DNA from 4 places in the Anoxybacillus sp. ST70 genome. Region 4 is predicted to be linked to each of the others. Evidence: predicted binding sites of a transcription regulator. Region 4 holds the regulator's gene; each other region holds the start of a gene.
The links. Region 4 encodes Rex, which represses fermentation and respiration genes when NADH is low (regulators of the CRP and FNR family bind a similar motif). Its sites were predicted from a motif close to TTGTGAAATATTTCACAA; they were not measured.
Positions count from the first base shown of each region.

Region 1: the regulator Rex is predicted to act here: its motif matches at 1,933-1,950, upstream of K1I43_RS05855 (nitrate reductase subunit alpha).
Region 2: the regulator Rex is predicted to act here: its motif matches at 1,834-1,851, upstream of adhE (bifunctional acetaldehyde-CoA/alcohol dehydrogenase).
Region 3: the regulator Rex is predicted to act here: its motif matches at 1,317-1,334, upstream of K1I43_RS05250 (L-lactate dehydrogenase).

Region 1 is NZ_JAHZOF010000003.1:32,588-35,803, reverse strand. Features, by position in the region: gene K1I43_RS05855 (nitrate reductase subunit alpha) at 1-1,867, opposite strand, end outside; gene K1I43_RS05850 (hemerythrin domain-containing protein) at 2,012-2,539, opposite strand; gene K1I43_RS05845 (Crp/Fnr family transcriptional regulator) at 2,648-3,216, opposite strand, start outside.
Region 2 is NZ_JAHZOF010000007.1:49,757-52,972, reverse strand. Features, by position in the region: gene adhE (bifunctional acetaldehyde-CoA/alcohol dehydrogenase) at 1-1,811, opposite strand, end outside; gene K1I43_RS10385 (hypothetical protein) at 1,988-2,215, opposite strand; gene K1I43_RS10380 (ATP-binding protein) at 2,306-3,216, opposite strand, start outside.
Region 3 is NZ_JAHZOF010000002.1:410,392-413,607, reverse strand. Features, by position in the region: gene K1I43_RS05260 (rhomboid family protein) at 1-1, opposite strand, end outside; gene K1I43_RS05255 (hypothetical protein) at 37-222, opposite strand; gene K1I43_RS05250 (L-lactate dehydrogenase) at 299-1,249, opposite strand; gene K1I43_RS05245 (5-formyltetrahydrofolate cyclo-ligase) at 1,408-1,980, opposite strand; gene rpmG (50S ribosomal protein L33) at 2,035-2,184, opposite strand; gene K1I43_RS05235 (sugar phosphate nucleotidyltransferase) at 2,265-3,216, opposite strand, start outside.
Region 4 is NZ_JAHZOF010000020.1:6,037-9,252, forward strand. Features, by position in the region: gene groES (co-chaperone GroES) at 1-282, opposite strand, end outside; gene K1I43_RS15000 (CPBP family intramembrane glutamic endopeptidase) at 508-1,245, shown strand; gene K1I43_RS15005 (YdiK family protein) at 1,242-1,415, shown strand; gene K1I43_RS15010 (redox-sensing transcriptional repressor Rex) at 1,425-2,060, opposite strand; gene K1I43_RS15015 (ABC-F family ATP-binding cassette domain-containing protein) at 2,288-3,216, shown strand, end outside.

The DNA of each region.
Region 1 (3,216 bases), on a different contig from region 4:
GCGGAGATACGAGCTGTCCAACTGGTGTGTCCTCATAACGCCATTGGTCTGTCGCAAAATAGTAAAATGATGTTCCGTTTTGCAATTTCGGTGGTGCTTGCCAGTCACGCGCCATCGCAATCGTTTGCCACCCTTCTACCGGACGCAATTTTTCTTGACCAACATAATGCGCCCAGCCTCCACCGTTTACTCCTTGTGCGCCAACGAATAAAACGAGATTTAAAACGGCTCGATAAATTGTATCGGAGTTAAACCAATGGTTAATTCCTGCACCGACGATAATCATTGAACGCCCTTTTGTATCTACCGCATTTTGCGCAAACTCACGCGCAATTTGAATAACAAGGTCACGTTTTACGCCTGTTATGCTTTCTTGCCATGCTGGTGTAAACGGTACGAGATCATCGTACGTTTTCGCCACTTCCCCGCCAATACCACGGTCCACTCCATAGTTCGCAAGAACTAAATCGTATACAGTCGAAACGTACAATTCCTCGTGCCCAATATGCACACGTTTTACAGGTATCGCGCGTTTTAAAATTTTGTTTCCATCATGTGAAAAGTATGGAATTTGTACCGTTGCGATTTCGTCTTCTATTCCTAACATCGTCAAACGTGGCTCGATCGCTTCTTCTGTTTCTTCGTCTACCATTTTTAAATTCCATTTCCCTTTATTTTCCCAACGTGATCCAATCGTTCCGTTCGGAATGGCAAAATCGTTTGTTCGATCATTCCAAAGCGCTGGCTTCCATTCCCCGTTTGTCGTATTTCGTCCGATATCAGATGCATGCAAGAAACGATCCGCAATCAATTCGCCGTTTTCTTTCTTTTTGAGCGTAATTAAAAACGGAAAATCGGTGTATTGTTTTGCGTAATTCATAAAATATTCTATTTGTTGATCAACATAAAACTCTTTTAAAATGACGTGTCCCATCGCCATCGCTAAAGCGCCATCTGTCCCTTGTTTCACGCTTAACCATTCATCTGCTAGCTTCGTCGATTCAGCAAAATCTGGACTAATCGAAACGACTTTCGTTCCTTTATATCGCACTTCCGCTAAAAAGTGAGCGTCTGGCGTACGCGTCATCGGCACGTTTGATCCCCATGTCATAATGTAACCGGCATTGTACCAGTCGCTACTTTCTGGCACGTCCGTTTGATCTCCCCAAATTTGCGGCGAAGCTGGAGGTAAATCTGCATACCAATCATAAAAACTTAAGATAGGACCTCCCATAAGCGACATAAAGCGAGCACCTGCTGCATGGCTTACCATCGACATGGCCGGAATAGGAGAAAATCCGACATTTCGGTCTGGACCGTACTTAATTACTGTATAAAGTAAAGACGTCGCAACAAGCTTTAATACTTCATCCCACTCTGCGCGCACAAATCCACCTTTTCCACGCGCTTGCTTATAACGTTTCGCTTTGTCTCGGTTCTCGACGATGCTTTTCCAAGCATCAAGCGGATTTTTATGTTGTTGCAACGCTTCGCGCCACATATTTAACAACACCCCACGAACATATGGGTATTTGACACGAAGCGGACTATAAATGTACCACGAAAAACTCGCTCCCCTTGGACAACCTCTAGGCTCAAAGTCTGGCATATCAGGTCCGGTTGTTGGGTAGTCAAGCTTTTGTCCTTCCCATGTAACGATGCCGTCCTTCACATAAATATTCCAACTACATGAGCCTGTACAGTTGACACCATGTGTTGAACGTACAACTTTGTCATGTTGCCATCTTCTGCGATATATTTGCTCCCAATCACGATCTTGATATGTGACTTCACTATGTGCATCCGCATGACGTTCAATCGGCTTCACGTAGTTCAAACGCTTGAACAATGGTGATTTCTTTTTCACATCTCTCACTCCTCTTCATGATGAAACCCTTCTATCTTCACTATAAAACGGGATGCAACAAATAAATGTGAGGTACCTCACATGTTTTTTAATTGTCACAAATATGTCGAAATATTATATAAAAAAAGACTAACCCTTAACGGATTAGCCTTTAATCTCATCTATTCTTTTTGCTAATTCTTCTTTTTCCTCAGCAGATAATAACTTTTCGGCCATCGGGAAAAGTACTTGCTCTTCCTTGGCAAAGTGATCAGTTAAAATCATATATGCGTTCATGACATATGAAGCTAATTGTTTCGCTTCTTCTGAACGAATGGTCTCTGTCTTTTGTAAAAATGTTGCAATATTTTGTTTTGCTTCTTGATGTTCGTATTCCATAACTGCAATCGGACCGAACTGTTTTCCGATATAGCGTTCCATCATCGGAAATAATACATCTTCTTCTCGACGAGAGTGAGGTTCTAAATGTTGCAAAAATTGTTGTACTTTCTCGCGCAAACGAATGAACGCTTGAACAACATCTTGCTCTTCCCCATCGTAAATGCTTTTCGCTGCAACAAAAAGAGCATACTTTTCTTCATTTAATGGACCGTGTTCTTCTTTTAATCGTTGCAATGGTGGACATAATGACACAGATTCATGTCCAACGAGACTGCAAGGTGAAAACTCCATCATCATCCCTCTTTTCTTTATGTGCTCACACATTTATTGTATAGGAGGAAAGCAACTTTTCGTGTGATGCACGTCACACTCCTAGCTTAAAAAATGAACGTTTATTGACTATTCGATGTTGCAATATGACGATGGACACCCTTCACAGTTAATTTGTTTTTTTAAATAGTCTAAGCTATGAATAATAATTTTTCTCCCTTTGAAGGAGATGATGCCTTTGCTTTTTAATGTATTTAATTCGCGATTCACACTTTCACGCGATGTAGAGCTAAAATTAGCTAAATCTTGATGGGTAACAGGAACGTCTAATAAAATGCCGTCTTTTGTCTGAACGCCATAGCTGTTTGCCATCCGAATAAGTGTAGAATATAATGCGCCCTTTTTTCCATATAGAACGAGATCGCGAAATTTCGTATGTTGCTTACGGAAATGATCGGTCATCATTTTCAAAAACTCAACAGCAAACTCCGAATTGGCAAGCAACTCTTTTTCAATATCTTCGTTTTTAATCGCAAGCACTTCGCTATCTTCTAACGCCCGTCCGTTGAACAGATATCTGCCGTTATCTGAAAAAATCATCAACTCGCCAATGACAGCATTCGGACCACATAGCCGTAAACATAACTCTTTTCCATCACCGGAAAATTTACTAATTTGAAACTTACCAGATAAGACGA
Region 2 (3,216 bases), on a different contig from region 4:
GTTGTTGGAATCGCGACAAATTGCGCTTTTTGACCGAGTTTTGGATATTTAAATACACGCTTACGAATATCTAAAAACTTCTGTTTTAACCCATTGAAGTCTGTATTCGGATGTTCATAGAACAACCACATCGCTTTCGCCGCATCCATCGCCGAACCACCGCCAAGAGCAATGATGACGTCTGGTTGGAACGCATGCATCATATCGGCACCTTTCATGACGGTTTCAATCGATGGATCTGGCTCAACTTCTGAGAAAATTTCGCAATGCACATAATCTGGGCGTTTGCGTAAATAGTACAACACTTTATCAACATAGCCGAGCTTCACCATGCCTGGGTCTGTAACGATAAAGGCACGTGAGATGTTTGGCATTTTCGCTAAATATTGTGTCGCATGTTTTTCAAAATAAATTTTTGGCGGAACTTTAAACCATTGCATGTTTACATTCCTTCTCGCTAATTTTTTAATGTTAATTAAATGTGTCGCCCCAACGTTTGTCGAAACAGAGTTGCCACCGAATGTGCCGCAACCGAGCGTCAATGACGGAATGTATGCGTTGTAAATATCACCGATCGCTCCTTGTGAAGATGGGGCATTCGAAATGATCCGTCCTGCTTTCATTCGCTTACCGAATTCAAGAATGACTTCTTGATTTTCTGAATGAATGACAGCCGAGTGGCCAAGTCCACCGAATTCAAGCATTTCTTCTGCTCGTTTTAAACCTTCTTCTGTACTATTCACCTTATAGCACGCCAATACCGGGCTTAATTTTTCACGAGAAAGCGGCTCTTGCGGACCAACGCTTTTTAGTTCTGCTACAAGAATTTTCGTATCAACAGGTACATCAACGCCTGCCATTTTCGCAATTTCATATGCTGGTTTACCGACGATATTCGGATTGACTGCGCACGTATTCTCATTAATGACAAGCTTTTCAACTTTTTTCTTTTCTTCTTCATTTAAGAAGTAACATTTGTTTGCGATCATCTCATTTTTCACGGCATCATAAATTTCTTTATCAATAATAACCGCTTGTTCAGACGCACAAATCATACCGTTGTCAAACGTTTTTGATAGAATGAGATCGTTCACGGCACGTTTTATATTTGCAGTTTTCTCAATATAGCAAGGCACGTTACCAGGTCCAACCCCTAATGCTGGCTTTCCTGAGCTATATGCCGCTTTAACCATGCCTGCTCCACCTGTCGCAAGAATAAGCGAAACGCCAGGATGATGCATTAATTGTTGAGTCGCTTCAACAGAAGGCGTTTCGATCCATTGAATACAATGTTCTGGCGCGCCAGCTGCAATGGCTGCATCGCGTAAAATACGTGCTGCTTCACTGCTACATTTTTGCGCAGATGGGTGGAACGCAAAAATGATTGGGTTGCGCGTTTTGATTGAAATAAGCGCCTTAAACATCGTTGTTGATGTTGGGTTTGTTACCGGTGTAACCCCAGCGATCACCCCAACAGGCTCGGCAATTTCAATGATGCCTTCTTGTTCATTTTCGCGGATGACGCCAACCGTTTTATCGTATTTAATGTTATGGTAAATGTATTCTGTCGCAAAAATGTTTTTAATAATTTTATCTTCATACACGCCACGTTTTGTTTCTTCAATCGCTAATTTTGCTAAATACATATGTTTATCAAGCCCAGCTAACGCCATTTGTTTGACGATATGATCGATCGTTTCTTGATCGTAATCGCGAAACGCTTTTAACGCCTTTTGCGCATTAGCCACAAGCGTATCAATCATTTTTGTAACTTCTTTCTTTTGGTCTAATACTTTTTCATCAATAGCCATATAAGACCCTCCTATATTGTTCTTGTGAAACTTTTCACAAGATAATTAAAAAAAATAAAATGTGATTGTTTTCACATTTACATTATAACGAAAGGAATCACTTTCGTGTGTGTCAACTTTGTGAAATGTTGAGCAATTATTTTTAGAAGAGAACCGTCTTTTGTTAAAAAAGACGGTTACTCACACACTGGATTGCGTGGGATTTTCGTAAACGAAATATCGTTGTACATGCGCGTATTTCGTTTCACAATGACAACATAGTTTACTGTCCATATATAAGAAGGAATTTCTTGATCATCTTCAAACATCATCGCTTCAAATTCATCGCCAATCATTTCTTCAAATATCTCTAGTGTATATGTTTCCGCATCTGTTGAAAAGTTTCTCCATTCGCATACAAGCATCTTCTGTCACCTCAACTTTTCTTTTGTTACCATCATTGTAACATTCTTTTGTCGATTATAGTTTGTGAAATATTGAACAAATCATGAATATTATTTATTCGTCATATATGCTTGTTTTGGGTGATTTGGTTGTTCTGGATACTTTAAGCGCATTTTTCCTTCTGCTAATAACTTTCCTAAATAGTTGTTTCGTAAACCGTCTGGCGTCCGATCTAGTAAATACGCTAATTGTTTTAACATTAACGGTCGATGAGCGCATAGTTGCAAAATGATTTCTTCCATTTTGGTCGGTGCAAGCCTTTTTTTCTTACGTGCAATTTCAGCAATGTTCCATAACTCCTGATCGACATTTATTTCTTCTTCCTCATCCACTTTATTTACGGAGTCGGATGGGATATTTACGGAGTTTTCTTCTTTATTTATGGAGTTGTCCTCGTTATTTATGAAGTTAAGCCCTTTATTTAAGGAGTAAACTTCACTATTTAAGGAGTCTGGTTCGTTATTTACGGACTTAATCTCGTTATTAACGGAGTTTTGCTCGATATTATAGGAGTTTTCTTCTTTATTTACGGAGTCCGACAATGGCACATCGTCCGTCCAATCACTTACTGCCTCGATCTCCTCTATATGTTCATGTCTTTCTGAGAAGGACACAATAGGCAATGTAACGACCGTTCGTTTTTGAAAATCATATTGCTCGACAGCGAGTTGTTGTGAGCAAATCGTCTCTATTGTTTTTAAACCGACTCCAGCACGTTTACAAAACTGAATGTAAATAAACATTTTAAACATATTCGGATTGCGCAAATGGCTAATCCCGCCGCTATATGCTTGTTCTAAAGGAATGCCGAAAAGCCCTGGATTAGAAAATTGTATATATGATTGCTGCCGTTCAACAATAATGCCTCCATCGCCATTATAATCGGCATGGACAATCGCGTTGATAAGCGCTTCATGCACCGCTTCTTTTTCAAATGTAGATACATCTTTGAGCTCGTTCA
Region 3 (3,216 bases), on a different contig from region 4:
TACCCTTCTTTTACCACACTCTTTTACAAAGCGCAACTATTTGTACTTTTGTAAAAATAATGTTGGTACAAGACGTTGGCGAATAAATGGAATGGACATTCCCCATTGGATGACCCGCTTTTGAACCGCTTCTCGCTTCAATATTTCATTCAATACTCGATAGCGAAACCGATAAAGAACAAGCCCAGCGACTAAAGTGACAATCAATGTTTTTCCATTCAATATGATCACCCTCCTCACGTTTACCGTTCCCTTTTCCCATCAAAATTATAAAAAGGTTGCCTCATCATGAGACAACCTATTGCAACCCAACGCGTTTCATTACATCTTTTAACACATTGGCAGAGTGAGCAAATTTTTCTTTTTCTTCTTCGTTCAATTGCAATTCGACGACTTCACGAATCCCGTTACGATTTACGATCGCTGGTACGCCAATGTACATATCGTTTTGACCATATTGTCCTTCTAAGTAAGCCGAAACAGTAAGGACGCTATTTTCGTTTTGTAAAATCGCCTTTGTTAGGCGAACAAGTCCCATAGCAATGCCGTAGTACGTCGCACCTTTTCGTTCAATAATTTGATACGCAGCATCGCGTACGTTCACAAAAATGTTATCTAAATCTTCTTGTTTATATTGTGGTTTTTCTTTCATCATATCAGCAATTGGGCGGCAGCCGATAAATGCATGGCTCCAAACAGGCAATTCTGTATCCCCATGTTCCCCAATAATATAAGCATGTACGTTACGTGTATCAACATCGAAATATTCCCCTAGCAAATAACGGAAACGAGCTGTATCTAAAATCGTTCCTGAACCGATGACGCGCTCTTTCGGTAAGCCAGAAAACTTCCATGTTGCATATGTTAAAATGTCAACTGGATTGGTTGCAACGAGAAAAATGCCATTAAATCCGCTCGCCATGACTTGATCAATAATGTTTTTGAAAATTTTCGTGTTTTTCTCCACTAAATCTAATCGTGTTTCTCCCGGTTTTTGATTTGCCCCTGCTGTTAACACAACAAGATCAGCATCTTTGCAGTCTTCATAATTGCCAAACCAAATTTTTGTTGGCGATGGAGCGAACGGCATACCGTGGTTTAAGTCCATCGCATCCCCTTCAGATTTCTCTTTATTAATATCAATAAGAACAAGCTCTTCTGTCACCCCTTGGTTTAAAAGGGCAAACGCATAACTTGAACCGACAAAACCGGTCCCAACTAAAACAACACGATTTACTTTATTTGACATATTCCTTCCACCTTTCATTATATATCATTTTACAATATGTGCATTGTTTATCTGTTTCACAATTACATTGTACACTGTTTCACAAAGTTTATGATGCATGAATTATTAACATTTTGTTAATTTTTTCTCCTGTACAATATGAAAGCGCTTATGCTGTTTTATGTTTCGCTTTCACAAACGATTATTCCTTCATTCGTAATCATCTTTTGAACAGGAATATCATGTTGTTCAATCGGCAACGTAGAAACAATTTGACAATCGTATGCAATAGAAAGGGTGTCGTTCGGAAAATCGACTAAATAACGATCGTAATATCCTCCACCGTAGCCAAGACGATACCCTTGCCGAACGAAAGCAAGACCTGGAACGAATAGTAGTTCCATTTCATGTTTTTGTACTTCTCTCGTTTCTTCTACAATCGGTTCATATAAATCAAAAAAAGTGCGTTCTATTTGTTGAAAACAATCAATTTCTCGAAACGTCATTTGTTTTGTTGCGACATCGCATTTCGGAATCGCAACCTTTTTTCCTTCTTGCCACGCTCGTTCAATAATACAAATCGTATCTACTTCAATTTGTCGTGAAATCGTGATACCGATCATCTGTGCCTTTTGCCAACCATGTTGCTGAAATAATATATCGTAAATGACGTTCTCTTTTTTCTTTCGCTCTTCTTTTGTCATATGTAAGAGACGTTGTTTCATTTGTTGTCGTAATTGTTTCTTATTCATTATCCTTCCCCCTATTTTATAAAAAAATAAGCAGCAGGAAAAAAATCCTACTGCTTACTTCGTTTCACGATGAACTGTTGCTTTTTTGTCTCGTGGGCAATATTTTTTCAATTCAAGGCGCTCTGGGTTATTGCGCTTATTTTTTGTTGAAATATAGTTGCGTTCGCCGCATTCTGTGCATGCTAACGTAATATTTACACGCATCGTTCTTTCCCTCCAAACAAAAGTATTGTAATCACACCTTTCCATCATATCATTTTTCTTAAACAATTTCCATATGAATTTTATACGTTTTGATATTGCCGAATTTTCTTTATATAGTATTTTGTATATTCTTTTGCTTTTTGAGCGTTTGTTGCTTGTGAATAAATCGTTAACGTCGGTTCATCTACCTTTGGCAAAATAAGCGTCCATGACCCATCTTCATGGTGCACTTTTACACCATCTGTGAAATCAACATGTTTGTCATACGATTCTTCTAACAATTTACGCATCACTGCTGCACGTTCATTCCATGGGCAATAAACATCGCGACATGATAAATGAAGCGTCGGAATAGACGAAATAACCGTGCGGAGAGAACAACGTTCAATAGCTAACAAATGAAACAGCTGCACACACGCATACAATCCATCAAAATAAAAATGAAATGGTTCATGGTGATGAGCAAACAAAAAATCTCGTCTCGCATCTTTCACATACACGATATCGCCGTGTAAACGTTCTGCTAACGTATGCAACATCGATGGAGCCCAAGAAGGAACAGCTACTTTTTTCGTTTCATGAAACAAAAGCGATACTAATACGTGTAATGAAATGACTTCTTCGTTCGTCAATGCCGTTCCTTGTCCGTCAAAAATTCGAAAACGTTCGCCTGAACGATCAAATGCGATCCCAAAATGAGCGTGCTCTCGTTTAATTTGCTTGCCAATATGTTCGTCATCTCGATGTTCTGTCCAAACGACTTGAATGGCAAACGACTGAAGTGTATGTTCAATGATTTCCCGCAGTAAAGGGGAACTACAAACAACGACTTTCCATTGTTCCGATGACGAAAAAGGAACCCATTGTCGTAAGGCACGAACGTACAATTCGTATTTTTCCTTTTGTTTCATCGCTTCACCGATTTTTTTCACGGACACGTAACAAGCATGTTCATGTTTCATTTGTTGTTCAATGGCTCGTTCCATCGCTCGATCGATCGGGTAGCCGTATTCATCATGGATGTCAACGATC
Region 4 (3,216 bases):
ACCAATCACAGCTAAAATGTCGCTTTCACGTAAGATTAAGTATTCTTTTCCATCATATTTTACTTCTGTACCCGCATATTTTGAGAAGATGATGCGGTCACCAACGCTTACTTCTGGAGCTACGCGCTCACCATTGTCAAGAACGCGACCTGAACCAACTGCAACAACTTTTCCTTCTTGTGGTTTTTCTTTCGCTGTGTCTGGTAAAACAATTCCGCTCGCTGTTTTTTCTTCAGTTTGAATTAATTCAATGACAATACGATCACCTAGTGGCTTCAACACGGCAAACGACCTCCTTAATTAGATTTTCGTTCCGTTATTAGCACTCATCATCATTGAGTGCTAACACACTTATTATATTAATGAACTTTTTTCAATTTTGCAAGTAGGAAGTTAAAAATTTTTCACTAAATCTTTCCCTTTTTCATTATGTCTTTCCTTTCGAAATTCATACAAAAAATATGGTAAAATGAAAAAGTACTCATTTTGTCAAAAGGGGTTGAACACGTGAAAAAGCAATATTGGTATGTCATTATTACATACATCGCCATGCAGTTATCTAGTTTAATTGGCGTTCCTTTGCTTGCACATAGCGGATTTGTTGACGCATCAAATAAAGAAGTCGCTCTATCCATTGCCTCAGGTTATTGGGCTGTCATTAGCTTCTCGATCGCTTTTCTTTTCGTTCTTTATTTCATGAGAGAAGATATGAAATACTCGTACGATCGCCATCAAGCATCTATCGGAACGTCAATTTTTTGGGGAATTGGCGGGTTCTTTCTTGCCCTTTTCGCTCAAGGCATCGCAGCAAATATTGAGATGCACGTATTTGGCGTCGAGATGGGGTCCGAAAATACGAGACGCATTGTTGAGATGGTGAAACTAACACCAGCGCTTATGCTCGTCACTTCGATCGTCGGACCGATTTTAGAAGAAATCATTTTTCGAAAAATTATTTTTGGAACGCTGTATCAAAAATATAACTTTTTCTTATCAGCAACTGTCAGTTCCCTTTTATTTGCTGTCGTTCATTTAGAGTTTGAACATTTGCTTCTTTATGCAACGATGGGATTTGTATTTGCTTTCTTATATGTGAAAACAAAGCGTATTCTCGTCCCTATTGCAGCACATGTACTGATGAATACATTTGTCGTTGCTATTCAAACGTTATTTGCTGAAGAAATTGAAAAGATAATGAAAGAAGCAGAACAAATGCAATTCGTGATTTGGAGGCTGTTTTCATGAAGTCTGAGCCGTTGTTTTACTTTTTGATGGGCATTTTATTCACTTATTTTGCTGTTGATAGTGCTGACGATGGCATTTGGGACGTCACAACGATGCTATTTATTCTTATTGCTACATTAGATTTTGGCACCGCTATTCGTTCTTTATTGAAAAAAACCTCCCGCTCGTAAATGGGAGGTTTACTCATTTCCGTAATGTTTTAAAAAGTAAACAAGTGACTGCAATTCGACCGCTAAATCAATATGATGAACACGAATGTGTTCAGGTACATGCAGACGAGCAGGCGTGAAGTTTAAAATCCCTTTAATGCCTTTTTGGACAAGCCGATCGGTAATCGGTTGGGCAACTTGGGCTGGAACGGTTAAAATGGCTACCGTAATCCCACCTAGTTTTTCTTCCAATTCATCTAAATGATAAACAGGCACTCCTCCTACTTCCGTTCCTACTTTATCTGGATCTACATCGAATGCCATCACAATTTTCGTATTATTGTTTTTGCTAAAATTGTAATTTAAAAATGCCGTACCTAAATTACCGACACCGAACAACGCTACTTCTGTCGTTTCATCTTGATCCAACGTTTTTCTGAAAAACGACAGCAAATAATTTACATTATAACCGTATCCTTTTTTTCCAAGCGCACCAAAGTATGAAAAATCACGGCGAATCGTTGCTGAATCGACTTTTACGGCTTCACTTAACTCCGCTGAAGATACACGCTGCTTTCCTGATGCATGCAAGTTTTTCAAAAAACGATAATACAACGGTAGTCGCTTTGCGGTCGCCTGCGGAATTTTTGGTTGTTCATTATTCACGAGTCAATCCCCCACATTTCCTTTCACAAATAGTTAGCGCTTTCATTTTTCTCTCCTATACGTCTGAAAAGTTCTCCCCACTTTTAAACTATACACTATTTTTTTCATTCTGTCTTTCCTTTGTACCCTTTATTATTATTTTTGTCAAATTTGTTATTCGCACACTAGTGTTGCCGAACATCAAGAAAGTACGTTACACTATCAAAAGAAGATTGAGGTGAAAAATGATGATCATTTTACAAGTAAATCAACTATCCAAATCATATGGGGCGGAACAAGTTTTATCAGACATTAAGCTTGAAATACAAGAAAAAGACCGTATCGCGTTAGTTGGAAGAAATGGTGCAGGAAAATCGACATTATTAAAAATCATTGCCGGCCAATTGTCATATGACACAGGGGAAGTGATTAAACCGAAACACGTAACAATTGGCTACTTAGATCAATATACTGGTTTGCACGCCCATCGCTCCATTTGGGAAGAAATGCTCGATGTGTTTGCCCCGCTTCAACAAATGGAAAAACAATTGCGTGACCTAGAACAACAAATGAGCTTGCACGGTGCCGACTATGAGCGCTTACTTGAGCATTACGACCGTTTACAAACGGAATTTAAAGAAAAAGGTGGCTATCAATATGAAGCCGATATTCGTTCTGTGCTTCATGGCCTCCGCTTTTCTCAGTATGACTACACAACAAAAGTATCCACGTTAAGCGGTGGACAGCGAACGCGGCTAGCGCTCGGCAAACTGCTTCTAGCTAAACCAGATTTGTTGATTTTAGACGAACCAACAAACCATTTAGATATGGAAACATTGCAATGGCTTGAACAATATTTAAAAAATTATGATGGGGCCATTCTTATCGTCTCACACGATCGCTATTTTCTTGACCAAATCGTGACACAAGTGTATGAATTATCACGCACAAAAATAAAAAAATACGCTGGAAACTATACAAGTTATTTACAGCAACGGGCGGAACAATTTGAACAACAATTGAAACTGTACGAAAAACAACAAGAAGAAATTTCAAAATTGAAAGATTTTATTCAACGAAATATTGCCCGTGCATCGACAACAAAGCGAGCTCAAAGCAGAAGAAAACAACTAGAAAAAATGAATATCATTGAAAAGCCGCTCGGTGATGAAAAATC